2 regions of the Bacillus jepli genome follow, and region 1 is predicted to be linked to the other one. Evidence: a T-box and tRNA genes for the amino acid it is inferred to sense, from the RefSeq annotation. Region 1 holds a T-box; the other holds one or more tRNA genes.
What was found. The T-box of region 1 lies ahead of pheS (phenylalanine--tRNA ligase subunit alpha). A T-box ahead of a tRNA ligase gene usually reads a tRNA of that ligase, here a tRNA-Phe.

Region 1 (14,612 bases):
ATATCCAATGTAATGATTGCTTTTGAACCTGAATCCTTTAGATGATACTCAAGTTCTCTTTCCGTGTACAAAGGGTTCGTCTGGACAACAATAGCACCTGAAAATAATACACCGTAATAGGCAATTACACCTTGGGGACAGTTTGGCAACATGATGGCAATTCGGTCTCCTTTTTTAATCCCCTGCTCCACCAAATAGTTTGCTAGCTTCAAAGACTCTTCATACACCTGCGAAAAAGTTAATTCTTTTCCTTGAAAATGAACTGCCACTTTTTGAGGATATTCATTAGCTGTTCGTTTCAAATACGTTTGAATCGGAATGCTCTCATATTCAAGCGTATGTGGAATTTCCTCCGGATAATTTGCTAACCATGGCCTTTCTAACTCCATCTAAAAACCTCCCTTATTCACTTTTTATCGAGAATACGATGACGTATTCAATGACCAATTTGAATTTTCAAACCATTTATACTCATTATAGTATAATGAATATTCCGTGACAATTACATTCATGAATTGTTGGTGCTGTTTACTACGATTTTACGACAAAAATATAGGGCTGATGGTTATTCCAATCAGCCCCTAACGTTATAAAACCAAATATAAAATTCCAATCACCACAAAGATTCCACTAACTACTAACAAAATTTTAGCTAGCTTTTCCATATTTAAAAACCACCATTTCCGATCCCAGCGCCGATTACATATGAAAGTCCCACTGATATTATTAGGGATATGAGCCCTACTGCGCGATTATCTTGTTGTATTTCAACATCGATGTTGAACTTTGGAGTTAGAAATTCAAAAATAAAATAGCCAATTAATAGGAGGAAGAATCCAAATACGCCCCAACTTATCATGACGAATAGTGAGTCATGATTTTGGATAGAGTAGCGAAAGATATTTGCGATTCCGAAGATTTTCCCTCCGGTTGCCATTGCGACTGACAGGTTACCCTTTTGGATTTCTTCCCAATTTTTATACTTGGTGACTAATTCAAATATGGCCATAAACAGAACCATACACAGTATAACCACACTGTAGTTAGCAGCTGTTAACACATACTCATTATCCCAAAATTGCTCCATCTTCTTCTCTCCCTATTAGAGATTGCACTTCATTCATGTTTATTTAAGTTCTACAACAGTGACGCCTGTTCCACCTTCTCCTGCTTCCCCAAATCTTGTTGATTTTACAGAGCGGTGATTTTTCAGGTATTCTTGAACTCCCTGCCTTAGGGCACCCGTTCCTTTTCCATGGATAATGGAAACACGAGGATATCCCGCTAATAAAGCATCATCAATGTATTTTTCCACTCTTGCTAGTGCATTTTCATAGCGTTCACCACGTAAGTCAAGCTCCAGACTCACATGATAATCTTTACCTCTTACTGTTGCAAGAGGTTTTGTTTCCACTGGTTTCGGGCTACTCACATATTCAAGGTCTTTTTCCTTTACTTTCATTTTTAAAATCCCAATTTGTACTTGCCATTCATTATTTCCTGCTTTTTCAATTAGATGACCCTTTTGATTTAGGCTGATCACCTTCACTTCGTCACCTGGAACAAGCTTTCTCTTCGTTTTCGTTGCAACAGATTGTTTACTTGTTTTTTCTGTAAGCTTTGGAACGGCATTTTCCAAGCGCTTTTTTGCATCAATCAATTGATGTTCTTTGACAAGCGATTGTTGTTCAAGCTTCATTTTACGTAAATCGCGAATAACGCCTTCTGCTTCAGCTTTTGCATTTTCGATTGTTTCAGCTGCTTTTTGTTCGGCTTTTTCATATAGTTTATCACGCTGTTCATTAAATTCGATGATTTGCTGTTGTAGCTGTTTATGAAGTTTTTCAGCTTGTTTGCGGATTTCTTCTGCGTCATCAAGCTCTTGCTCAGCATCTTTTTTACTTTTTTCCAAAGATGCGATCATATTTTCAACTGTGTTCGTTTCAGAGCTAATATGACTTTTTGCAGCATGAATTATCAGATCTGAAAGTCCAAGACGTTTTGAAATTTCAAATGCATTACTTCGTCCTGGTACTCCAATTAATAGCTTATAAGTCGGGCTCAATGTTTCTATATCAAATTCGACACTTGCATTAATAACTCCTTCTCGATTATATCCATATGCTTTGAGCTCTGGATAATGAGTTGTAGCAATCACCCTCGCACCACGATTATAGACTTCATCAAGAATGGAGATTGCAAGTGCAGCTCCTTCCTGTGGATCGGTTCCAGCTCCCAATTCATCAAAAAGCACTAAACTATTTTCATCAACTCGCTTTAAAATATCTACAATATTTACCATATGAGATGAAAACGTACTTAAGCTTTGTTCAATGGATTGTTCGTCCCCGATGTCAGCATACACCGATTCAAATACAGCAATCTCTGACTCTTCCTGTGCAGGAATTTGTAAACCTGATTGTGCCATAATCGTTAATAAACCGATCGTTTTTAATGTCACGGTTTTACCACCTGTATTTGGACCCGTTATAACGATTGAAGTAAAATCTTTACCAAGCTCAATATCATTAGGAACGACTATTTGTGGGTCAATTAACGGATGGCGGCCCTTTTTTATTAGGACATAACCATTGCCATTAATTTTTGGTTTCGAGCCTTTTACTTTTTTACTGTAGCTCGCTTTTGTGAACATAAAATCCAGTTCACCAAGTGTCTCGACATTCTGATAAAGTGATTCAGCTTCACCTGCTACTTCGTTTGACAACTCGAGTAAAATACGATCAATTTCTTGTTTTTCTCTCACCCTCGCTTCTTGCAGTACATTATTAAGCTCCACCACTGATTGCGGTTCAATAAATAATGTAGCACCTGAAGAGGATTGGTCATGAACGATTCCGCCATATGTCCCACGGTATTCTTGTTTAACTGGAATGACATATCGGTCATTACGTATCGTAATAATGGCATCCGAAAGTGTTTTTTGAGCGGATGATGAACGAATAATATGTTCAAGCTTTTCCCTAATTCTTGCTTCACTACTACGGAGCTGCACGCGAATTCCTCGTAATTTGTCACTCGCGCCATCCATGACCACTCCATTATCATCAATACTGTTTTTTATTTTTTGCTCAAGCTCGAATAAGGGCGTAATGTTTGTAACAAGTTCCCCTAATATAGGTAAACCTATATCATCCTCAATCATGCCCTCTATAAATTTCTTCATTTGACGTCCGGCATAAATTGTACCTGCAATATCTAATAGCTCCATTGTATTTAGAGCTCCTCCGATGCTAGCACGCTTTATGGAGGCTCTAACATCCGTTAATCCTCCGAGCGGAACATTTCCTTTTAAACGCAGTACTTTTGCAGCTTCATCTGTTTGTTCTTGTAGAAAAATAACCTCGTCTACATTTGTGGACGGGATCATTTTATCTACCTTTTCTCTTCCTAATGAGGATGAGACATGCTGTTTGAGCTGCTCCTTTACTTTATCAAATTCTAATACCTTTAAAACTCGTGGTTGCATGCTGTAACTCCCTTCCTGCACCAACTGCTTCAACATCAAGGACCGTTATAATCCTATAAATTTCGTTTTAGATAAGCAATTAGCTCATCCTTATCCCATGTATTAATGACATTCTCCTTTTTAATCCACCCTTTTATTGCAGCGGAAACGCCATATCCCATATCCTCAAGCATGTCCATATTATGTGCATCCGTGTTAATAACTAGTTTTACACCCTTCTCCTGTGCCTTTTTAATATATTCTGAAGAAAGGTCTAATCGATTTAGATTCGCATTTAGTTCTAACGCTGTATTTGTTTCTTTTGCTAACTCAATTAACATATCGACATCTACGTCATACCCTTTTCTACGCCCGATTATCCTTCCAGTAGGGTGGGCGATAATATCTACATGTAGATTTTCAAGAGCCGTTTTTAAGCGATGCATGATTTTCTCTCTTGGTTGAGAAAAGCTTGAATGGATTGATGCAATCACGACATCAACATCCCTAATAATGTCGTCGTTATAATCAAGACTGCCATCAGGTAGGATATCCATTTCAACACCTGTAAATATTGTAAAATCTTCATATTTTTCATTTAATCTTTTAATTTCTTTATGTTGTTCTAGTAATCGTTCAGGTGTTAGCCCATTTGCCACGCGTAAGTATTGGGAATGGTCTGTAATCGCCATATAACGATAGCCTTTATTCCTGCTAGCCTCTACCATTTCTTCGATTGTGTAGGCACCATCACTCCAAGATGTATGCATATGGAGATCACCTTTTATATCTTCGAGCTGAATATGTTCCACTTTCTCTTGGAATGCATCTACCTCAGAGCCATCCTCTCTAAGTTCAGGAGGGATAAAGGTAAGTCCAAAATATTGGTAGAATTCTTCTTCCGTTTCAAAGGTTTTTATTTCACCTGTCTCACTGTTTTCAACGCCATACTCACTAATTTTTTCACCACGTTCTTTTGCTAATTGCCTCATTCTTACATTATGGTCTTTGCTACCCGTAAAATGGTGAAGGGTGGTTGCAAATTCATGTGGTTTCACAAGACGAAAATCAACCGAAATATCATAGCTATATGAAATTTGGACGGAAACCTTTGTATCTCCACTTGCGATAATTCCATTAATGCCGTTTAGCTGTAAAAGCTGTTCTCGCACTTTTTCAGGTTCATTCGTTGCAATTATAAAATCAAGGTCTTTGATTGTTTCTCTCATTCGACGAAGGCTGCCTGCACGAGAAAAGGTGAAGATTCCATCCATCTTACTAAGCTGTTCCTCAATTTCTTCAGTTAGTGTTAGCATTAAAGCAATCGGCAGGCGATCTGGTCGTTTGCCATATTCCTCAATAGCAGCAAGTATTTTTTCTTCAGTTTTCTTTCCGAAGCCTGCTAGATTTTGAATTTTTTCATTTTGGCATGCTTGTTTTAACATTTCCATATCTTCTATGCCTAGTTCCTGATAGAGCTTGGCTATTTTTTTGCCACCAAGTCCTGGCAGGTTAAGTAAGGGGATCAGTCCTTCAGGTACCTTTTCTTTTAATTCATTTAACACTGTTGATTCTTCTGTATCGATGTATTCTGTAATCACCGCCGCTGTTCCTTTGCCAATTCCAGGTAATGATGTGAAATCCTCAATCGTCGTTAAGCTTCGATCGTCATTTTCAAGGGCTCCTGCTGCTTTTCGAAAAGCAGATATTTTAAATGGGTTGTCCCCTTTTAATTCCATATAAATCGCAATTGTTTCTAAAAGACGGATTACATCTTTTTTATTGATTGTCATGGTTACCACCTACCTATATTCCTTACGTTCAACTATCCAAAATGATACAGATTTTTTGTGAAAAAGTCACTTTTTGTGGGTTAAAAACTGTTTTTCACAAAAAAAACTTCTCTGTTAGAGAGAAGTTAGATCCACATGTCCTTAATTTTACCTGTAAAGAATGGGGTATGTTGGACAATCATTTTAGCCATAAATGAATCATTAAGATTAGACTGAACGATTTCAACCGGGAGGAGTGCTCCAATATAAAGTACGATAAAGACAATTAAATAGACTTCAACAAAACCTAATAGACCTCCAGCCCACCCGTTGATTTGTTTTAAAAGTGGTAGATTTGCAAGGAAGTCAAGCATTGATCCAATGATTTGCCATAGAAACTTTGTGGCAAAGAAGATAATGGCAAAGGCAATGGCACGATAATAAGCTGTTTCTAAATTTGTACTTTCAAATAAAAATTTCATGGTATCGGCATCACCGAATGTTGGATATGGAATCCATAATACTAATTTTGGCATAAGTTCATCATAATAAAGGTATGCAACAATAAATGCAACAATAAACCCGGTCAGATGAACGATTTGGAGGATAAATCCTCTTCTTAACCCAATTATAAATCCCATTAAAAGGATGATTATTAAGACTATATCGAACATTTCACGTCAATCCTTTTCATTTTTTGCTTGTTCTAATTGTTTTTCAAGTTCTTCATATTCTTCTTTAAGCTTTAAATGCTCATGGACTATATTTACGGCTGTTAAAACCGCCAGTTTATTAATATCAAGAGAGGGATTTTTACTGCTAATTTCTCTCATTTTATCATCGACAATTGAGGCCACAAGGCGTATATGGCTTGTGCTCTCAGACCCGATAATCGAATATTGCTGTCCATATATATCTACAGTTGTTTTTGTTTTTTGTGTCTGTGACAAGTAGTTGGCCTCCATTCTAGTCAATCCTACAGATAATAATACCATGAACACGATATTTATGGAAAGAAATCTCAACAAACGTTATGATAGATTATAAAGAATCATATCTAAATATGTAAGGGGAAAGTTAATTTTGTCTAATACTGTCCTAAAGTGTACCCCCGGTACGATTGAAAAAATGAAATTACATTATAGAAGTCAATTACAGGCTAAGGTCCCACAGGGTGGGGTTTTTGTTGCTAAACTACCAAGCTGTACCATTACAGCATATAAATCTGGGAAAGTATTATTTCAAGGAAATGGCGCTGCGGCTGAAGCGGATAAATGGGGAAGTTCAGAAACTTCTACTAAATCGACTACTAATAAGAAATCTGTTGCGAAAAATAGTGGCTTACCACCCAATATCGGAACACTTTCAATGGTCGGCTCTGATGAGGTTGGAACAGGTGACTTTTTTGGTCCAATGACTGTTGTTGCCGCATATGTTTCGAATGATAAGTTTGCTTTGCTAAAGGAACTTGGGGTAAAAGATTCTAAGGATTTAAATGACAAACAAATTTGTGAAATTGCTGAATCGATTATTCATGCAATCCCATATAGCCTTTTAATTTTACATAATGAAAAATACAATGAACTTCAAGCAAGAGGCATGACTCAAGGTAAAATGAAGGCATTGCTACATAACCAAGCAATTGGGCATGTCCTAAAAAAAATTGCACCCGCTACACCAGACGGTATTTTAATCGACCAATTTGCTGTTCCTGATGTGTATTTCAAGCATTTGGCCGGTCAAAAGGAGATTATAAAAGACAATGTGTATTTCAGTACAAAGGCAGAAGGGGTTCATTTATCTGTTGCCGCTGCTTCCATCATAGCAAGGTATTCTTTCGTTAAGGAATTTGATAAGCTAAGTGAGAAGGCTGGTCTTGAATTAAAAAAGGGGGCTGGAACCCAAGTTGATGTAGTTGCTGCTAAACTGATCAAAAAGCATGGAATAGGAGCACTTCGTAGCTTCACAAAGCTTCATTTTGCAAATACAGAAAAAGCAAAGAAAATAGCTAGGATATAAGAAAAGCGCTAAGCACGTCTGCCTATCAACGACAGTGCCTGGAGCTAGACATAAAAAAATGGAGTGGGTCCAATGTGACCCCTCCATTTTTTATTATGAACGCAATGTTGCATTGAATTTTTCAGCAACAGCTTTTAGTACTTTTTCATGTGCTTTTGTTACTTCTTCTTCAGTTAATGTACGTTCTGGATCAAAATACTTGATTGAATAAGCAACTGATTTTTTACCAGGTTCCATACGCTCTCCCTCATAAAGGTCAAAGATTGTAACATCGCGAAGTAGCTTACCACCCGCTTCAATAATAACCTGCTTCATGTCACCAGCAGCAACTGATTGATCTACAACAAGTGCTATATCACGAGTCATAGACGGGAATCGTGGAATTGGTTGATAAAGGATTTCTTCAACATCCGCTTCTAGAACATCCTTTAATGATAATTCAACCACATACGTTGGCGTTAAATCTAAGTCTTTTTGAACATTCGGATGAACTTGGCCAACAAACCCAATTTCTTTGTTATCTAATAACACAGCAGCTGTTCGTCCAGGATGCATCCCTTCCACTCTAGCTTGTAGGAATGAAGTTCTATTTTCAAGACCAAGCTTTTCGAATAGCCCTTCTAAAATTCCTTTTACTACATAGAAATCTACCGTTTTTTTCTCACCTTGCCATGTTGGTGATAACCATGAACCTGTTAGGGCAATTGCTAAGTGTTCCTTTTCTTCCGGTAGTTCTTGGTCTGGTCTAGGAATAAATACTGATCCTGTTTCGTAAGTTGATACACTATCAATTTGACGAGCTAGATCATGTGAAACAACTTCTAATAAATGTGGAAGAAGGCTTAATCTTAAAAGACTACGTTCTTCACTCATAGGCATAGCCAAACGAATTGGCTCAGTTTGTTCAAGTGCATATTTGTTTACTTTTTCAGCACTTGTAAGTGAATATGTGATACTTTGATATAATCCAACACCTTCTAAATATCTTCTAACTAAACGACGCTTTGCTTGATAATCCGTTAATCTACCAGGTTTTGATTCTCCAACGGGAAGAGTTGTTGGTAATTCATCATATCCATATAGTCGCGCTACTTCTTCAATTAGATCCTCTTCAATAGTAATGTCAGGTCTACGAGTAGGTACGGTTACATGGAATGTATCATTATCCACAGTAAATGAGAATTTTAGATTCGTAAAAATGGCTTCTACTTTTTCTTTTGAAATTGCAGTACCTAACACTTTGTTGATTCTATCAAGTGATACAGATACATTTACTGGCTGAATATCAAGAGTATCAACAGCCACAACACCGTCAAGAACTTCACCACCAGCGAACTCCGCCATTAATTCAGCTGCACGGTCTGCTGCTTCACGAGTACGGTTTGGATCAATCCCTTTCTCAAAGCGCGCACTAGCCTCGCTACGTAAACCGTGGTCTTTAGATGACTTACGAATTGTGCTTCCTGTAAAATAAGCAGACTCGATTAAAACGGTTGTTGTGTCACTTTTCACTTCAGAATTCGCTCCACCCATTACACCTGCAAGGGCAACTGGAACTGTTCCATTTGTAATCACTAGGTGTTCATCCGTTAATGTACGCTCTGTATCATCTAGTGTTGTAATCTTTTCTCCATTGTTTGCACGTCTAACAAGAATTTCTTTAGAACCTAGTCGATCATAATCAAACGCATGTAGTGGTTGACCATATTCTAATAAAATGTAATTTGTAATGTCGACAACATTATTATGTGGGCGGATTCCTTCTGCCATCAAACGTGTTTGAAGCCATAAAGGCGATGGACCAATTTTTACATTCTTCACTACACGTGCTACATATAATGGATTATCTTCCTTCGCTTCTACAGAAATCGAAATGTAATCCTCCGCTTTTTCCCCTGAAGTTGATACCTTTGGTTGTGGTAGTTTTACGTCTGTTCCTAAAATAGCCGCAACCTCATATGCAACCCCCATCATACTCATAGCATCAGCACGATTAGGTGTTAATCCAAGCTCAAGAACCTTATCATCAAGATTTAACGCAGCAATTGCGTCTGTTCCTGGCTCTACATCATGTGGGAAAACAAAAATTCCTTCAGCATATTCCTTCAATACAAGCTTTGATTCAAAACCAAGTTCTTGAAGAGAGCAAATCATTCCATTTGATTCTTCCCCACGAAGCTTCGCCTTTTTGATTTTAAAATTGCCAGGTAAGACAGCTCCTACCTTAGCGACTACAACCTTTTGGCCTTTTGCAACGTTCGGTGCTCCACAAATAATTTGAACAGGCTCCCCTTCACCTACATCAACAAGACATTTATTTAATTTGTCAGCATTTGGGTGCTGCTCACACTCTAATACATGACCAACGACAATCCCACTAATACCTTCTCCTAAATGATCGACACCTTCTACTTCAATTCCACTTCTCGTAATTTTTTCTGCTAATTCTTCTGCCGTTACTCTTGATAAATCAACGTATTCATGCAACCATTTATATGAAACAAACATTCCTATTCTCCCTCCTTAAGCCCGATTAAATTGTTTGATGAAACGATTATCATTTGTGTATAAATGACGAATATCATCAATACCATATTTCAACATTGCAATACGCTCTGGGCCCATTCCGAACGCAAATCCTGTATATTTCTTTGAATCAAAGCCAGACATCTCAAGGACATTAGGATGTACCATACCGGCACCTAAAATTTCAATCCACCCTGTCTTCTTACATACATTACATCCATCTCCGCCACACTTAAAGCAAGAGATATCCATCTCTACTGAAGGCTCAGTAAACGGGAAAAAGCTTGGGCGTAGACGAATTTCACGGTCCTCACCAAACATCTTTTTCGCAAACGTATTTAATGTACCTTTAAGGTCACTCATACGAATGTTTTCATCAACAACCAATCCTTCGATTTGGGTAAATTGATGTGAGTGGGTCGCATCATCATTATCACGGCGGTATACTTTACCTGGACAGATGATTTTTACAGGTCCTTTTCCTTCATGCTTTTCCATTGTTCTCGCTTGAACAGGAGATGTTTGGGTACGAAGGAGAATATCCTCGGTGATATAGAATGAATCCTGCATATCCCTTGCCGGGTGATCCTTCGGTAAATTTAACGCTTCAAAATTGTAATAATCCTTTTCAACTTCAGGTCCTTCCGCAATGGAATAACCCATCCCTAGGAATAAATCTTCAATTTCTTCAATAACCTTAGTAAGTGGGTGAGGCCCTCCTACTTTAATCGGTCTCCCTGGTAATGTAACATCGATTGTTTCAGAAGCTAGTTTTCTTTCGACTTCTTCTTTTTCAAGTAACTCTTGTTTTGCAGTTAGTTTTTCAGTGATTTGCTCTCTGACTTCATTGACAAGTGCTCCCATTTTTGGGCGCTCTTCTGCAGAAAGCTTGCCCATTCCTCTTAGTACTTCCGTGATCGGCCCTTTTTTCCCTAAATAAGCGACACGAATATCATTTAATTCTATAAGATTCGTTGCAGCCTCTACTTTTGCAAGAGCTTCTTCTTTCAGCTCAAGTAATCTTTCTTGCATTAATAATTCCTCCTTTTTCTTAGAAAAGCACAAGGCGCCGGTTCATCGGCGACAAGCACAAGACGAGCACTGACAGAAGGCGCTTTTTGCCTTCCGAAGTGATTGGCTTGTGACCTCGAGCCGATGGCGCCTGGAGCTAGACATTAAGACAAAATAAAAAACCTCAATCCCCAAAAAGGGACGAGGTTTAGATTCGCGGTACCACCCTTGTTAACAATTACAAAAAAGTAATTGCTCACTTCGTTTCGATAACGGCTATTGCCGGTACACCTTTACGTCTTTGGTCAGACGGTCCAAGTGCCAACTCAAGAGGTGAATTCACTTTCTTCTTCTATAAAAATGCTTGCAGTCACGGCATTTTCTCCCTGAATAGTGAGTGGAAAGTTACTAGTCTCGATCATTGTTTTTAGCTATATGTAAAGCATATAAATTATATTATACGTATCTTCGAGGTGCAAATCAAACCCAATTTAATTCTTTTTTCGTATAAATGGGAGATAGAGAATAAAAAACATGATCAATGCGACAATTTCCAAGGATAAGATATACCAAGGGTACGGACCAAGAAAGTCGATTAAGCTTGGGTTTATTGGTTTTCTCGCGAGAAACATATAGTTTCCACCAGTTGCTTTGTTGATGAAAAAGACGATGAATGCAATGACATTCAAAGCAGTAAATGCCTTCCAAACAGATTTGAAAGTGGGTCTACTATTCTCATACCAAAGCATGTACAGGCTTGCTAGAATAATCGCGATATGAGCTAAGAAAAAGTGAAAATAACGATAATGTGGAAAGTCATAGGCGAGCTCCGGTGTAAGCATAGCTTGTAGGGCACCACCTATGCCTAAGAAATAGGTTACTTCAAATAACAGATGGCTCTTAGTCAGTAACATGATAATACTCAAAAAAAGCGAAATTGAGCAAAGCTGAAAAGGTAAGGAATCAATTGGGTCCCATACTCCCGTAAATAAATACCAAACATAAAGGGACAGTTCACTAATTAATAAAAATAGTGCCAATGTATAACGAATGACTGATTTTCCTTTTGTAAGTCTGGTTCTAAAAAGAAATAAAAGAACACCCGAGACTAAAAGCAAGCCCACCATCACGACATGTGAAAAAGATAACCAATGGAACGGTTCGCCTACAACAGACCTCCCAAAAAAGTCGATAATTTTACTCCCCCCTGTTTACCTCAAATGATAAAGTAAAATCCCCGCTGCTACTGCAACATTTAAAGACTCGCTTTTTCCGTAGATTGGAATATAGAGATTTTGATCTGTTTTCTCTAGTAATTCTGCTTGTACTCCATTCCCTTCATTTCCGACGATTAATGCAAAGGAATTTTCGACAGGAGCTTGTTTATAGTCAACCGCGTTCTTTAAAGATGTTCCATAGACTTTAATACCATTTTGTTTAAGCCCATCAATCGTTTCATGTAAATTTTCTTTCACAATAGGTATATGAAAAATCGAGCCCTGTGTGGAACGAATTACCTTTGAATTATAGACATCAACGCTTCCTTCACCAATGATCACAGCATCCATACCTGCTGCATCTGCAGTTCGAATCATCGTGCCTAGATTACCAGGATCCTGTACAGCATCTACTAATAACAATCTGGTAAACTGCCCACCCTCTTTTACCGAATACTGTTCGCAAATGGCAGCCACCCCTTGTGAAGTATCTGTATCACTTATTTCCTGCATAATCTTTTCTGTTACAATCGTGATGGATAGATTATCCACATTCCAGCTTGTGGGGATGTCTACCGTTTCACTAATGATTAATTCTCTTATGATAGCGTCACTTTTTAACGCCTCTTCGACTAAATGAAAGCCTTCAATCATAAAAGTAGCAGTCTTATCACGTTCTTTTTTTGTATGTAGTTTTTTCCATTGCTTAATTTGAGGATTTTTATTTGATTCAATTCGTTTCAACGTATTTTTTGCTCCTTTTAGCTAATTCTTTTTCCATTATATCCTATGGTAAATACATAAAAAAGGCGGAACGTGTAAAAGATACAAAAGAAAAGTTACATATGAAAGGTGTGCTTGTAAATGAACTTGAACTTAAGACATGCTGTTAAGCACAATGTCTCTGGAAATTCTCAAGCGGAATTAGAAGATACGATTGTAGATGCCATTCAAAGTGGCGAAGAAAAAATGCTTCCAGGATTAGGAGTATTATTTGAAGTCATTTGGGAAAATGCAAGCCAAGAGGAAAAACAAGAAATGCTGTCAACTTTAGAGCAAGGATTAAAGCAATAATGAGAAAAGCCGATGACATCCTAATCATCGGCTTTTTATTATCAATCAAATTTAATTTTGTTAACTGTTTCTTCGTCGAGACGTTTAATCACTTCTGCAATAAGCTTCACTGCATTTTCATAATCATCACGATGAAGAATACCGGCATGTGAATGGATATAGCGTGTTGCGATTGTAATCGCTAAAGCTGGAACACCTTCTAGGGAAATGTGGATTGATCCAGCGTCTGTTCCACCACCAGCAATCGCATCAAACTGATATGGGATGCTAAGTTCATCCGCAACTCCAACAACAAAATCACGTAAGCCTTTATGAGAAACCATGGAAGCATCATATAGAATAATTTGAGGACCTTCCCCCATTTTGCTCATTGCTTCTTTTTCCGAAATTCCAGGTGTATCACCTGCAATACCCACATCAACGGCAATTGCAAGATCAGGCTTGATCATTGATGCTGCTGTTTTGGCACCACGAAGACCTACTTCCTCTTGAACCGAACCGACTCCATACACAACGTTTGGATGTTCTTCATTTTTCAAATATTTTAGGACATCGATAGCAATCGCACAGCCAATTCGGTTATCCCATGCTTTTGCAAGTAGCATTTTTTCATTATTCATCACAGTGAATTCAAAATATGGAACAACCTGGTCACCAGGTTTCACTCCAAATTCTAGAGCTTGCTCTCTATTTGCCGCACCAATATCAATGAACATATCTTTGATTTCAACAGGCTTCTTACGTGCATCTGCAGTTAAGATATGGGGTGGTTTAGAACCTATTACACCCGTAATATCTCCTTTACTAGTGACAACGGTTACCCGTTGAGCAAGCATAACCTGTGACCACCAGCCACCAACAGTTTGGAAACGTAAAAATCCTTTTTCATCAATTTGTGTCACCATGAAGCCAACTTCATCTAAATGCCCAGAAATCATGATTTTCGGACCAGTTGGGTTGCCTTCTTTTTTTGCGATTAAACTTCCTAGTCCATCATAAGAAAGTTCATCAGAATATGGAGTTATGTATTTTTTCATGACTTCACGAGGCTCTCGTTCATTACCAGGAATACCTTTTGCGTCGGTAAGATCTTTTAGCATCGTTAATGTTTCATCAAGCTTTGTCATTTGTAAATCACCTAACTTTCGTTAATTTGACAATTTCATTATACAGAAAATAGTGGTAATTGAGCAATTTTGGCTCCTTATTATTTGGTCCCACTCGACCCAAATCCGCCTTCTCCTCTTTCAGAGGCAGCCACATCCTCAACCTGTAGCAAGTTAACCTGAGCAACTTCAGCAATCACCATCTGTGCTATCCTCATTTGTTTTTCCACTACAAAATCTTCTTTTCCATGATTAATTAAGATGACCGCAACTTCTCCACGATAGCCTTCATCAATGGTCCCTGGACTATTTAAAACCGTTACTGAGTGTTTGAGTGCTAGTCCACTCCTTGGTCGTACTTGTGCTTCTGTTCCCGGTGGCAGCTCCATTTTAATCCCCGTTTTAACTAATTCAGCTTCCC
Region 2 (14,612 bases), 170 kb from region 1:
TCCTGTGATAGTGCTTTTTGTGTAGAAAATAGTGGAATACTCTCCCAATAATCAATAAACTCAACCATTCCCTCTTGTTCTATTCGAGTCGCTAGCTGTTCATCCGATTTTCTTCGGGCAGCTCTTTCTTCATTTGTTTTTAACCCTGGGGAACTACTCTCTAAGATAAGGCTAGCAACTCTGGTTGGATAAAGAATTGTAGTCGTTAAAGCCAATCTTCCTCCCATTGAATATCCAACAATATGTGCGCTTGGAATCTCCAGTATATCTAATATATGAATGATGTCATGAGCGACTTTTTCAATTTGATATCTAGTAAAATCATCAGGAGAATCTGTTTTACCATGTCCAATAATATCGATTAGAACACATTGAAATTGTTGTTTCAAGATGTCAACTGTCTGATTCCAAGTTGTCATACTCCCTGTAAAACCATGAAGTAAAACAATCGGCACACCCTCACCCATTACTTTCACATGATAGGTAGATCCATTATAAGAAATATACATTTTATAAGTTCCTTTTGAGTGCTTCGTTTATTTCCTGGGAAACATTATTCCACATTTTTCGATGAATCATGACATTCTCATGGCGATCTGTTTTTACCTCTACAACATGTAATCCTTTTTCTTCAAATGAAATAGTGATGGCATTACGGAACTCTGTCCAATCCTTGATACTTGTAAATTTCCCACCATACATTTTAACTGCATGTTCATACTCTAGACCAATAGGAGTCCCAAAAAGGGTTTCAAAATGCTTTTCCTCCTGTGATTGTGGTAAGAAAGAAAAAATACCGCCACCGTCATTGTTAATTAAAACAATTGTAATATTTAAGTGGTGATGCTTTGCCGCCAATAATCCATTCAGATCATGATAGAGAGAGAGGTCACCAATGACTAAAACGGTATGTTCATTTTTTGAACTGATGCCCATCGCAGTAGAAACAAGACCGTCGATTCCGTTGGCACCTCGGTTTCCTAAAACATGGATTGACTTTTCATTATTCAAAAAGAATGTATCAAGATCACGTATAGGCATGCTATTCCCAACAAATAAAGTTGAACCCGCTGGGAGAATTTCTTGTAGTTCAGTAAATACTTTCCCCTCAAATAAAGTCTCTTCTTTATGTACTTTCTTTACATTTTCTTTTACAAGATTATTGATGTTAATCCAATCGTTCACCCAATTAGAATCTTTTTGTTTCTCAGTTCGGCTAACGATCATATCACAAAATTCAATTTCATCACAATAAACCATATCAGTTGCTGATAAAGTAGGATCTCTCCATCCTCCATCCCCGTCTACAATGATTTGAGTTGTGTTCTTATGTTTTTGAATATATTGAAGGAGTGCTTTTGAGACTGGCATCGCACCGAATCGAATAATGATATCTGGTGAGAATGTTTCTCGGAATTCTGCATCACGTAAAAAAGCATCGTACCCGTCTACTATATATGATTTCGGATGTTCACCACTTCTTAGTTGTGATAATGGGTCAGCTAGAACTGGAAACTGGAGTGTTTCTGCTAAACTTGCAATAGCATACCCAAACTCTTCCTCATAATGTGAACCACAAACAATAATCCCTTTCTTTTTGCTGAGAACTAGTTCACTAATATAATGAGCCTGTTTTTCATCCATTTTCGGTTTCCCAACGACAACATTCACATTTTTACGTGTGGACTCATTTGTTCCCCATAGGTTTTCTAAACCTAAGTTCGGTACTAGCGGTTCACGGAAAGGAAAATTCAAATGAACAGGTCCTGCCGGTGCAGTTTGTGCTGTTCCTGCAGCCCTACCAGCCATTGTACGAACATATGATAGCATTTGTTCTGACTCTTCCGGTAGTGCCATTTCGACAAACCATTTCGCATGATTTCCGTATAACTGATTTTGATTTATAGCTTGCGGAGCACCTACATCTCGCAACTCATGTGGTCGGTCAGCTGTTAATACGATAAGTGGGACCCTTGAATAATAGGCCTCTACAATTGCTGGAAAATAATTCGCTGCAGCCGTACCAGACGTACATAGAATCGCAACAGGTTTCTTCGTTGCTTTAGCCACTCCAAGCGCATAAAACGCTGACGAGCGTTCATCAATATTGATGGTTACTTTCATATCAGGATGTTCTGCCATTAAAATCGCCATCGGAGTAGAGCGTGAGCCCGGGCTTACAACAGCCTCGGTAACCCCCACTCGTACTAATTCATCAACAAATGATGCCACATATCGAGTTAATGCTTGATTATTCATTGTATAAGCCTCCTAATGCAGATAGCATCGGTCTAAACTTTATCATCGTTTCTGTATATTCACTTTCTGGTTGGGAATCTCCTACGATCCCACAACCAGCAAACAAGGATGCTTTGTTACCATTTAGTAAACCCGAACGTATAGCAACTGCAAATTCCCCATTATCACTTGTATCAAGCCAACCTACCGGGCTTCCATACCAACCACGGTCAAGAATTTCAAGGTCACGAATAATTTCAAATGCCTTTTGTTTAGGTTGACCTCCTAAAGCAGGTGTTGGGTGTAATCGATTCACAACCGTTAGCAATGATACATCATCTTTAGCTACACCTTTTACAGGTGTGTATAAATGCTGGATATCGCGCATTTTTAAAATACCTGGTTGTGTTGGTGAAGTAATACTTGAACAGGACTCTTTCATTGCATTTTTTATCATTTGAACAACGACATCATGTTCATGTAGATTTTTCGGGTCGTGTAGTAATTCATTTTCTAATTGCTTGTCCTCTGACGGCGTTTTACCACGGCGGATAGAACCAGCAAGGCAAGTAGTTAAGAATTCCTCTCCCTTTTTCTTAATAAGGCGTTCAGGAGATGCTCCGATAAAGCATGAATTTTGATATTCAATTGCAAATAAATAACTCATCGGTTGCTCTTCTTTTAGACGCGCCAACACTGCGTCAGCTTCAATCGGATCATCAAAATGCAGCTTGATTTCTCTTGCTAATACAACCTTTTCAACCTCACCGTTCTGTACCTTTTTGGTTGCATTTCGAACTGAATCCATCCATTCCTGTGGCTGAATTTCCTCTTTTGTAAATGAATTATTCTTTTGATATTCATAACTTTCCTCAAGCAGCACTTCCAATTGCTCTAAGTCGGATCCACTTAAAGAAGTCCCGTTCGGTTCACAAATCACATTGGTCGTTAAATAAGTACTACCTTTATAATAGGAGAGCATGATAACAGGCAAGACAAATTTCGCATCATCAAAATGATCCCAAAGCTCAGTCCTCTTTTTTAATGGATCAAATGAAAACCCTCCCATTAAAATAGGACCAGTAGAATAAGGTGCAAAGTCATCAATAATGATTGAATGCTGAACAAGTCTTTTCCACTGATTTTCAATAGCCTCAAAACGTTCCGTAGACTCATTATCGCTAATTGTATAGGCTTCCCCAAGTCCAACGATGACCGTATCATTTGTAGGATTTGACCAGAAAGAACGCGTGTCAAAAGGTGTCCTTTTTCCAGCAGCAAAGAACAATAGGGGGTCTATGTTCTTCATTTCTATTACCTGACTTATCAGAACAGGCTTAGAAAGCTCCTTGGAACGGTTTATTCCTTTCTTTATGTAATCACTCAAACCTTTTTGTTGTATCATGACCAACTTTTATCCCCCCGAAATATATTCCAACCTAATTTTATTTAGTAATAACAGATATTGTTTATAGTATATCATTTAAAATGAATGAAGCTCTTGTTAAGCACTCTATATTATCTTCGTATAACTTTACTAAAACTGCCTTTACGATATACCTCACAATGAATAGTTGTCAACAAACTTGATTCTACCATACCTACAATACACTGACCACTTACTTCCTTATTATTATGTAATTTACGAGAAGTTAGTCTGCTGGGTAAGAGGATTATAAGATTGATATGTCTTTTTTGTAACTTTAAACCATTGACAGTACTTGTCCAATTCACTAAACTGTACTTTGGATATACATGAGCTTTGTCGTGAGAGGAGAAGACTTATGCAATCAGAACTTCAGTCAAATCAGAAGCTTTCTAAAAAGCCTTCTAGTGGTTTTCAGGTATGGTGGAGACTCATGCGGCCACATACACTAACTGCATCATTTGTTCCAGTTATTTTAGGGACAGTTCTTGCACTATTGGAAACATCTATTCATATAGGTCTATTCTTAACAATGTTACTCGCTTGTCTTTTAATTCAAGCAGCAACTAATATGATAAATGAGTATTTCGATTACAAACGCGGTCTTGATACTGCAGAATCAGTCGGAATTGGTGGTACAATTGTTAGAGATGGAATTAAGCCTAAGGTTATTTTAAACCTTGCATTTTCTTTCTTTGGAATTGCTGCACTATTAGGTGTTTATATTAGTATGAATAGTAGTTGGTGGTTGGCATTAGTGGGGACTATTTGCATGTCAGTTGGTTATTTATATACTGGAGGTCCACTACCTATTTCATCTACACCATTTGGTGAGCTAGCAGCTGGTTTCTTTATGGGCATGATTATTATTTTAATATCATTTTTCATCCAAACCGGTACAGTTACCACAACAAGTGTACTAATCTCAATTCCGATTATGATTCTTGTTGGTGCTATCAATATGTCAAACAATATTCGTGATTTGGATGGCGATCAAAAGAACGGACGTCGCACTTTACCAATTTTATTAGGAAGAACCAAGGCGATCAAGTTCTTTGCTGGTTTGCTTATCATTTCATATATTTGGATCATCGTTTTGGCATTTATCGGGATTGCTTCATTTTGGACTCTTCTTGTATTCATAAGTGTTCCAAAAGCCATTAAAGCAGTAACTGGATTTATAGGCAAATCTGAACCAATTCAAATGATGCCAGCAATGAAGGCAACCGCCCAAACAAATACAATTTTTGGATTCCTTTTATCTATTGGAATCTTTATCGGGTACTTCTTTTAAAACACGATTTTTATATCGTGTTTTTTCTTTTTATCCCTTTCACTTTTTTACATTTATGATTTTCGTGTTTATGTAAATAATACATAACAAGATTCAATACGAACTCATTTTGGAAGGAGTGCTTACAATGTTATCAAATGAGCAATTATCAACCTTCCGTTCACAGTTGATAAAGGCAAAAAAAGAGGTTGAAGAACAATTAGATGATGGGGACCATTTTGATTTAGAGCAAGGTCACTATCATGATTCCATGGGTGAACTCTCCCTTTATGATAATCATCCTGCAGACCAAGGTACAGATTTGTATGAACGAGAAAAAGATATTGCCTTAAATGAACATATTGAAAAACAATTAAAAGACATTGATTACGCATTACAAGCGATAGATGAAGGGCGATATGGCGTATGTGAAAAATGCGGTAAAGACATAGAAATTGATCGTCTAGACGCGATACCAACAACTACGTATTGTGTAGAACATAGTCCTAATCAGGTCGTTTCCCATAATCGACCTATTGAAGAAGGCGTATTAATGCCACCATTTGGAAAATTTGTGGATGAGGAAGATAATGTAGCGTATGATGCAGAGGATTCATGGCAGGATGTGGCAAGGTACGGAACATCTGAATCACCATCAGATCTTGTAGACCCCGTTGACAGCTATAATGAGGTGTTCGTTGAATCTGATGAGAATGTAGGCTATGTTGAGGATTATGAGAATTTTGTTGGAACAGATATTGAAGGAAAAGAAATTATCATCTATCCAAATAGCCAGCATGAACGATATGAAGAAGTGCTAGAGGAAGAAGGAATTATGACAATGTTTGGAGACCTTCCTCCATATGAAAAAGAACCTTATACAAAGGACGAAGCTGAAGATTGAAAATGTAAAGCAGTGGAAAGTTTCCACTGCTTTTTATCTTACTTAGCTGGCTGTAAAACAAGCTTATAACTATTCTCCTTATACTTCTCATTATTGGTATAGGTGATATGGTAATTCCCTGTTGTCCAATCCGTAATTTGATCATGATAAAATGTACTTAATACATGGCCAGACTGACCTGGACCAACCACATTATAGCTTTCTTCCATGTTTGCTAAGTCAATGACAGATTTCCAAGCCGCTCCATGGGTAATTGCACCTGTATCACGGTTAAAGCTTGCAGCTGCAACTGTTACCCCACTTCCACCCATTGATACAGCTTCATTGTTATTAAACAGGTAGTTTAACGGCGAAATCGCCGATAATGGGTGATTAAACGGAACCTGGTGGAATTCACCCCAAGACCATTTACTTGGATGGTCCCCTTGCTTTTCGATTGCAAAATCAACAGCCCTTTTAAAAGACTCAAATGTTACCTGTTCTATTCCACCGGCCTCAGATAACCAAATCCCTTCATGTCCATTTTTGGCTTCTCGAATCATTTGGTCTACAATTTGAGATTTTCCTTCAAATAAGTTATCGATTTCCCTAGGAATGGATTCTTCAAATAGGACATTTGCAAATTCCTCCATCCATTTATGAAAGACTAAAGGCTCTCCATCTTCTATTCGGTCTACAAAATCCCACTCTTCAAACTCCTTTATTACCGTTTTATCAATGTCTCTTAGCTTATCTTCGCTGTTTGATACTACATCTATTAAAAACGGAACAAATTCTTCAGCTTGCAGATTATGTTGATCAAATTGGAGTTTAAGCATATCATCTGCCGTTAACACTTTCTTACTTGACAATACATCTTGAATTCGTTGCTGTCGATATGGCTGAGCCCACGTATTCGTTATATGGTAAGGATATTCATCCGGCGCAATTTTATTATTTGCGGTAGAGATAAAACCTTCCTCCGGGTTCACGATGGTAGGGAGTTCATCCCAAGGAATATATCCCTCCCACTCGTATTCATCTGTCCATCCTGGTACAGCAACAGAACTATCTCCTTTTTTTCGGATTGGGATCAACCCATTTGCTCGATAAGCGATCGTTCCATCTGTTGCTGCAAAAACAAAGTTTTGAGCAGGTGTATGAAAATATGTAAGTGCTTCTTTAAATTCAGCCCAATTTTTCGCCTTGTCAAACATCAGCACCGCCTCTAGTTCAGTCGAAGCATCAAGTGCAGTCCATTTTAATGCTAAAGCTGTTTCCTCCTTGTGATCATGGGTAAATTCAGAAATGATTGGACCATGTCTAGTAACCTGAACTTGATATGGGATAGTATCCCCATCCTTTACCTTTATTGGCTCCTCAATAATAATGGCATCTTCCCATTTCCCCATATACTCAAATTGATTAGGATTATCCGGATTTCTCCTTTCAATATATAAATCCTGGACATCAGGTCCCACGTTAGTAACTCCCCAAGCAACATGTTCATTACGACCTAATATGATTCCTGGGACACCGGCAAATATCACACCACTAACGTTCACTTCATCACTTTGCAAATGCGTTTCATACCAAATTGATGGTGTAGCTAATGCTAGATGTGGATCATCAGCTAGTATAGGCATCCCTGATTCTGATTTCTCACCACTTACAACCCAGTTATTACTCCCATTAAACTCATTTGGAAAGGGAGCAGTTGCTATACTTTTTGAAATATCAATAGGATGATCCTTCATCGCTTGAATAACAGTTGCACCATCTTCAGGGTAAGTCGGGAATAATTCTAGTAATTTTTCTTCGGATACATTCTGTGCCATATAATAGCGAAATGCCTGCCCTTTATAATGTCCCCCTAAATCGTATGCCATGTATTTTCCAATGGTAAGAGAATCAGTGGGACTCCATTCAGTCGGTTCATATCCTGCCAATGTAAATTCGACAGGCAATGTATTCTTTTCCTTTGCTTCCAATATAAAAGCATTTACGCCATCTGCATAAGATTGGAGAACAGACTTAGCTTCCTCTGAATATCCTTCATATGATATTTTTGCAGCCCTTCTTAGACCAAGAGTTCTAAAATACTTATCTTGATCAACAAGAGAAGAACCTATTACTTCACTTAACTCTCCTGAAGCCTGCCTTCGGCTTAAATCCATCTGAAATAAACGATCCTGCGCCGTAACGTACCCTTGAGCGAAATACAAATCATGATTATTTTTTGCTACAATATGTGGGACCCCATTTTGATCGCGGAATACCTCTACCTCATCGGTTAATCCTGCAATCGAAACATTTCCCTCAAGCGTAGGTAAACTTTTTCTTAAAAATAAATAGCCTACTATAATGCTTGTAATCAGAAGGAGTATGATAACGATTCCTGTTAATAAAACAACTCTCGAACGCTTCTTTCTTGGCCATAACCGTCTTTTTATAATGACTTCAGAACTCATATAATCCCCCATCACTTAATTATTTTGAGAAAATTCTAAATATATTATAGTATTCCTATTTAAATTTGTCATGGATATCCTCAACTAGAATTAACATTTTTTTCATACTTCATTTACAGTTTTAAAGGATAATACTAGTAAACGACGAATTACTTCTTTGTATATATTTTTGAGAAAGAAAGGAAGAATCGGATGAACGCACATGAGATCGAGTATAAACTTTATGGAGACGATATGCAGTTTGTTGAAATCGAATTAGACCCAAGTGAAAGTGTCATTGCCGAAGCCGGTGCCATGATGATGATGGAAGATGGCATTTCGATGGAAACAATATTTGGTGACGGATCAGGAGCTGCAGGTGGAGGTCTTTTTGGAAAACTATTAGGAGCTGGTAAAAGGGTACTTACAGGAGAAAGTCTCTTTATGACCGTCTTTACAAATAACAATATGGGGAAAAAACATGTTTCCTTTGCTGCACCCTATCCCGGAAAAATCATTCCTGTTGATTTAAGCATGCTAGGTGGCAAAGTAGTTTGTCAAAAGGATGCCTTTTTATGTGCGGCAAAAGGAGTTTCAGTTGGCATTGATTTTCAACGAAAGTTAGGAACTGGCTTCTTTGGTGGAGAGGGATTCATCATGCAAAAATTAGAAGGAGATGGTCTAGCATTTTTACATGCAGGTGGTACCATACATAAAAAAGAACTTCAACCTGGGGAAATCCTAAGAGTCGATACAGGCTGCCTAGTAGGATTGACGAGGGATGTCGATTATAGCATTGAGTATGTAGGAAAAATTAAAACCGCTTTTTTTGGTGGTGAAGGTCTATTCTATGCTACTGTTAGAGGCCCTGGTACGGTATGGATACAATCACTACCATTTAGCCGCCTTGCAGACCGAATTTTTGCGAGTGCACCTAGAAATGGTGGAAGCACAGGTGAAGGGAGTATTTTAGGAGGACTTGGTAATTTTCTAAATGGGGATGATTAATAAAAGAATAATTAAAGGAAGAACTGGGAGGATAATAAATGGAGGTGTAGAGATGAGACGAAAAAAAGAAGTTGAAGATTTCAATGGTGAAGCTCCATTATTTGATGCGCCAGACGATAAAATTCTTGCTTTTGATATGTTTCGTGGAGTATCCCCTGGGATCTTTTCCGATGTGGACTTAGATAACCCTGCTCAAAAAATCGAAGAGGATATTATGCCCAAAGATTAGTACACCTGGCAACAGGTGTTTTTTTATAGGCTAAAGAAGAACTCTATAAAAAATAAAAAACGCCATGAGAAATTCTCATAACGCTTGATGACCCGTACGGGATTCGAACCCGTGTTACCGCCGTGAAAGGGCGGTGTCTTAACCGCTTGACCAACGGGCCAGATTGTATATTTAAAATCGTCATGGCGGAGAAGGAGGGATTTGAACCCTCGCGCCGCTTACGCGACCTACACCCTTAGCAGGGGCGCCTCTTCAGCCACTTGAGTACTTCCCCAAAAATGGCTCCGCAGGTAGGATTCGAACCTACGACCGATCGGTTAACAGCCGATAGCTCTACCACTGAGCTACTGCGGAATAACAATATGGTGGGCCTAAATGGACTCGAACCATCGACCTCACGCTTATCAGGCGTGCGCTCTAACCAGCTGAGCTATAGGCCCATTAAGGTAAAATTGGAGCGGGTGATGAGAATCGAACTCACGACATCAGCTTGGAAGGCTGAGGTTTTACCATTAAACTACACCCGCATTCATATATGGGGCGGCTGATGGGAATCGAACCCACGAATGTCGGAACCACAATCCGATGCGTTAACCACTTCGCCACAGCCGCCATTAATTTTTTAAAAATAATAAGGTGGCTCAGGACGGAATCGAACCGCCGACACAAGGATTTTCAGTCCTTTGCTCTACCGACTGAGCTACTGAGCCACTACATATGGCGGTCCCGACCGGGATCGAACCGGCGATCTCCTGCGTGACAGGCAGGCATGTTAACCGCTACACCACGGGACCATTTATTAAATATTTAATCTTTTATTTTCAAGACAAATATTATCTTACTATATCTTTTGAATCTAGTCAACAACTTTTTTTAGTTGTTTTTTTGGTTGCGGGGGCAGGATTTGAACCTACGACCTTCGGGTTATGAGCCCGACGAGCTACCAGACTGCTCCACCCCGCGATAATAGAAATCATATAAAATTAAACTATTCTTAAATAATAAATATGGCGGAGGAAGAGGGATTCGAACCCCCGCGGGCTTTAACACCCCTGTCGGTTTTCAAGACCGATCCCTTCAGCCGGACTTGGGTATTCCTCCACATATAAGAAGTTGTAGATGGTGGACCTTGTAGGACTCGAACCTACGACCGGACGGTTATGAGCCGTCTGCTCTAACCAGCTGAGCTAAAGGTCCGTAATGCTTTTAAATTTAATGGTAGCGGCGGAGGGGATCGAACCCCCGACCTCACGGGTATGAACCGTACGCTCTAGCCAGCTGAGCTACACCGCCATAAATCATATAATTATATTTTTTAAAATCATTGGTGGAGCCTAGCGGGATCGAACCGCTGACCTCCTGCGTGCAAAGCAGGCGCTCTCCCAGCTGAGCTAAGGCCCCGATTTTTTAAATGGTCGGGAAGACAGGATTCGAACCTGCGACCCCTTGGTCCCAAACCAAGTGCTCTACCAAGCTGAGCTACTTCCCGTAATATGGCGCGCCCGAAAGGAGTCGAACCCATAACCTTCTGATCCGTAGTCAGACGCTCTATCCAATTGAGCTACGGGCGCATTATTCATTAAGTGGTGCCGAGGACCGGAATCGAACCGGTACGGTAGTCACCTACCGCAGGATTTTAAGTCCTGTGCGTCTGCCAGTTCCGCCACCCCGGCATTGTAAATTTCTTTGGAGCGGAAGACGGGATTCGAACCCGCGACCCCCACCTTGGCAAGGTGGTGTTCTACCACTGAACTACTTCCGCATAATGCGGGTGAAGGGACTCGAACCCCCACGTCAAAGACACTAGATCCTAAGTCTAGCGCGTCTGCCAATTCCGCCACACCCGCAAAACTATTTAAATGGTGAGCCATGAAGGACTCGAACCTTCGACCCTCTGATTAAAAGTCAGATGCTCTACCGACTGAGCTAATGGCTCGTAAGTGGTGCCGGCGATAGGAGTCGAACCCACGACCTACTGATTACAAGTCAGTTGCTCTACCAACTGAGCTACACCGGCATTATTAAGATCTCAAACCACTCTGGATTTGATTGTGATAAGTCGTCCTAATCTCAGATAGCTTATTCAAGAAGCAGCTCGATTAGTACGCTGAAGTAATTTCAAGAAACTTATTCGGTCGTGCTCTACCAACTGAGCTACACCGGCAAAATTTTAAATTAATGGTGGAGGATGACGGGATCGAACCGCCGACCCCCTGCTTGTAAGGCAGGTGCTCTCCCAGCTGAGCTAATCCTCCATCTTCTCCAACCTAGCGACGTCCTACTCTCACAGGGACAAAGTCCCAACTACCATCGGCGCTGAGAAGCTTAACTTCCGTGTTCGGTATGGGAACGGGTGTGACCTTCTCGCTATCGTCACTAGATAAGGTAAAGACAAGATATATTATACTATCTTCAGAATAAATTTCAAGAAGAAATTTTCATTCCTTCAAAACTAGATAACGTTTCTACATTCATTAGAAGAGATTTTGGTTAAGTCCTCGATCGATTAGTATCAGTCAGCTGCACATGTCACCATGCTTCCACCTCTGACCTATCAACCTCGTCATCTTCGAGGGATCTTACTAGTTTAACACTATGGGAAATCTCATCTTGAGGGGGGCTTCATGCTTAGATGCTTTCAGCACTTATCCCTTCCACACATAGCTACCCAGCTATGCCCTTGGCAGGACAACTGGTACACCAGCGGTGTGTCCATCCCGGTCCTCTCGTACTAAGGACAGCTCCTCTCAAATTTCCTACGCCCACGACGGATAGGGACCGAACTGTCTCACGACGTTCTGAACCCAGCTCGCGTACCGCTTTAATGGGCGAACAGCCCAACCCTTGGGACCGACTACAGCCCCAGGATGCGATGAGCCGACATCGAGGTGCCAAACCTCCCCGTCGATGTGGACTCTTGGGGGAGATAAGCCTGTTATCCCCGGGGTAGCTTTTATCCGTTGAGCGATGGCCCTTCCATGCGGAACCACCGGATCACTAAGCCCGACTTTCGTCCCTGCTCGACTTGTAGGTCTCGCAGTCAAGCTCCCTTGTGCCTTTACACTCTACGAATGATTTCCAACCATTCTGAGGGAACCTTTGGGCGCCTCCGTTACTCTTTAGGAGGCGACCGCCCCAGTCAAACTGCCCACCTGACACTGTCTCCAAGGCCGATAAGGCCTTCGGGTTAGAATTTCAATACAGCCAGGGTAGTATCCCACCGACGCCTCCACCGAAGCTGGCGCTCCGGCTTCCAAGGCTCCTACCTATCCTGTACAAGCTGTACCAAAATTCAATATCAGGTTGCAGTAAAGCTCCACGGGGTCTTTCCGTCCTGTCGCGGGTAACCTGCATCTTCACAGGTACTATAATTTCACCGAGTCTCTCGTTGAGACAGTGCCCAGATCGTTACACCTTTCGTGCGGGTCAGAACTTACCTGACAAGGAATTTCGCTACCTTAGGACCGTTATAGTTACGGCCGCCGTTTACTGGGGCTTCGATTCAGAGCTTCGCTTACGCTAACCCCTCCTCTTAACCTTCCAGCACCGGGCAGGTGTCAGCCCCTATACTTCGCCTTGCGGCTTCGCAGAGACCTGTGTTTTTGCTAAACAGTCGCCTGGGCCTATTCACTGCGGCTTTTCAGGGCTATTCACCCTAAAAAGCACCCCTTCTCCCGAAGTTACGGGGTCATTTTGCCGAGTTCCTTAACGAGAGTTCTCTCGATCACCTTAGGATTCTCTCCTCGCCTACCTGTGTCGGTTTGCGGTACGGGCACCTTCTACCTCGCTAGAAGCTTTTCTTGGCAGTGTGGAATCAGGAACTTCGGTACTTTATTTCCCTCGCCATCACAGCTCAACCTTACGGTAAGCGGATTTGCCTACTTACCAGTCTAACTGCTTGGACGCGCATATCCAACAGCGCGCTTACCCTATCCTCCTGCGTCCCTCCATTGCTCAAACGGTAATGAGGTGGTACAGGAATTTCAACCTGTTGTCCATCGCCTACGCTTTTCAGCCTCGGCTTAGGTCCCGACTAACCCTGAGCGGACGAGCCTTCCTCAGGAAACCTTAGGCATTCGGTGGAGGGGATTCTCACCCCTCTTTCGCTACTCATACCGGCATTCTCACTTCTAAGCGCTCCACCAGTCCTCTCGGTCTGACTTCGCTGCACTTAGAACGCTCTCCTACCATTGTTCGTAAGAACAATCCACAGCTTCGGTGATACGTTTAGCCCCGGTACATTTTCGGCGCAGAGTCACTCGACCAGTGAGCTATTACGCACTCTTTAAATGGTGGCTGCTTCTAAGCCAACATCCTGGTTGTCTAAGCAACTCCACATCCTTTTCCACTTAACGTATACTTTGGGACCTTAGCTGGTGGTCTGGGCTGTTTCCCTCTTGACTACGGATCTTATCACTCGCAGTCTGACTCCCGAGAATCAAGTCTTTGGCATTCGGAGTTTGACTGAATTCGGTAACCCGATGAGGGCCCCTAGTCCAATCAGTGCTCTACCTCCAAGACTCTAACTCGAGGCTAGCCCTAAAGCTATTTCGGAGAGAACCAGCTATCTCCAAGTTCGATTGGAATTTCTCCGCTACCCACACCTCATCCCCGCACTTTTCAACGTGCGTGGGTTCGGGCCTCCATTCAGTGTTACCTGAACTTCACCCTGGACATGGGTAGATCACCTGGTTTCGGGTCTACAACCACGTACTATCTCGCCCTATTCAGACTCGCTTTCGCTGCGGCTCCGTCTCTTCAACTTAACCTTGCACGGGATCGTAACTCGCCGGTTCATTCTACAAAAGGCACGCCATCACACATAAATGTGCTTTGACTACTTGTAGGCACACGGTTTCAGGTTCTATTTCACTCCCCTCCCGGGGTGCTTTTCACCTTTCCCTCACGGTACTGGTTCACTATCGGTCACTAGGGAGTATTTAGCCTTGGGAGATGGTCCTCCCAGCTTCCGACGGGATTTCTCGTGTCCCGCCGTACTCAGGATCCACTCAAGAGAGAACGAAGTTTCAACTACAGGGTTGTTACCTTCTCTGACGGACCTTTCCAGGTCACTTCGTCTACTTCGCTCTTTTGTAACTCCGTAT

Region 2: it encodes a tRNA-Phe, which carries the amino acid that the T-box ahead of pheS (phenylalanine--tRNA ligase subunit alpha) is inferred to sense. The anticodon was not compared.

What each region holds. Positions count from the first base shown of each region.
Region 1 covers NZ_JBDFMO010000001.1:2,467,998-2,482,609, reverse strand. The annotation lists gene ABC371_RS12720 (AMP-binding protein) at 1-389, opposite strand, end outside; gene ABC371_RS12715 (DUF350 domain-containing protein) at 668-1,087, opposite strand; gene ABC371_RS12710 (endonuclease MutS2) at 1,127-3,487, opposite strand; gene polX (DNA polymerase/3'-5' exonuclease PolX) at 3,541-5,259, opposite strand; gene ABC371_RS12700 (CvpA family protein) at 5,385-5,912, opposite strand; gene zapA (cell division protein ZapA) at 5,919-6,188, opposite strand; gene rnhC (ribonuclease HIII) at 6,322-7,257, shown strand; gene pheT (phenylalanine--tRNA ligase subunit beta) at 7,351-9,765, opposite strand; gene pheS (phenylalanine--tRNA ligase subunit alpha) at 9,781-10,815, opposite strand; T-box leader at 10,989-11,225, opposite strand; gene ABC371_RS12675 (YwaF family protein) at 11,286-11,987, opposite strand; gene ABC371_RS12670 (TrmH family RNA methyltransferase) at 12,006-12,755, opposite strand; gene sspI (small acid-soluble spore protein SspI) at 12,876-13,085, shown strand; gene ABC371_RS12660 (M42 family metallopeptidase) at 13,127-14,212, opposite strand; gene dut (dUTP diphosphatase) at 14,293-14,612, opposite strand, start outside.
Region 2 covers NZ_JBDFMO010000001.1:2,294,950-2,309,561, reverse strand. The annotation lists gene menH (2-succinyl-6-hydroxy-2,4-cyclohexadiene-1-carboxylate synthase) at 1-509, opposite strand, end outside; gene menD (2-succinyl-5-enolpyruvyl-6-hydroxy-3-cyclohexene-1-carboxylic-acid synthase) at 511-2,259, opposite strand; gene ABC371_RS11855 (isochorismate synthase) at 2,252-3,643, opposite strand; gene ABC371_RS11850 (1,4-dihydroxy-2-naphthoate polyprenyltransferase) at 4,023-4,958, shown strand; gene ABC371_RS11845 (TraR/DksA C4-type zinc finger protein) at 5,086-5,841, shown strand; gene ABC371_RS11840 (penicillin acylase family protein) at 5,880-8,291, opposite strand; gene ABC371_RS11835 (TIGR00266 family protein) at 8,484-9,278, shown strand; gene ABC371_RS11830 (hypothetical protein) at 9,331-9,507, shown strand; tRNA gene ABC371_RS11825 (tRNA-Glu) at 9,596-9,667, opposite strand; tRNA gene ABC371_RS11820 (tRNA-Ser) at 9,691-9,781, opposite strand; tRNA gene ABC371_RS11815 (tRNA-Asn) at 9,787-9,861, opposite strand; tRNA gene ABC371_RS11810 (tRNA-Ile) at 9,871-9,947, opposite strand; tRNA gene ABC371_RS11805 (tRNA-Gly) at 9,961-10,034, opposite strand; tRNA gene ABC371_RS11800 (tRNA-His) at 10,044-10,119, opposite strand; tRNA gene ABC371_RS11795 (tRNA-Phe) at 10,145-10,217, opposite strand; tRNA gene ABC371_RS11790 (tRNA-Asp) at 10,226-10,301, opposite strand; tRNA gene ABC371_RS11785 (tRNA-Met) at 10,394-10,470, opposite strand; tRNA gene ABC371_RS11780 (tRNA-Ser) at 10,516-10,608, opposite strand; tRNA gene ABC371_RS11775 (tRNA-Ile) at 10,628-10,704, opposite strand; tRNA gene ABC371_RS11770 (tRNA-Met) at 10,724-10,800, opposite strand; tRNA gene ABC371_RS11765 (tRNA-Ala) at 10,833-10,908, opposite strand; tRNA gene ABC371_RS11760 (tRNA-Pro) at 10,920-10,996, opposite strand; tRNA gene ABC371_RS11755 (tRNA-Arg) at 11,002-11,078, opposite strand; tRNA gene ABC371_RS11750 (tRNA-Leu) at 11,092-11,180, opposite strand; tRNA gene ABC371_RS11745 (tRNA-Gly) at 11,195-11,269, opposite strand; tRNA gene ABC371_RS11740 (tRNA-Leu) at 11,274-11,354, opposite strand; tRNA gene ABC371_RS11735 (tRNA-Lys) at 11,368-11,443, opposite strand; tRNA gene ABC371_RS11730 (tRNA-Thr) at 11,449-11,524, opposite strand; tRNA gene ABC371_RS11725 (tRNA-Val) at 11,687-11,762, opposite strand; rRNA gene rrf (5S ribosomal RNA) at 11,773-11,888, opposite strand; rRNA gene ABC371_RS11715 (23S ribosomal RNA) at 11,994-14,612, opposite strand, start outside.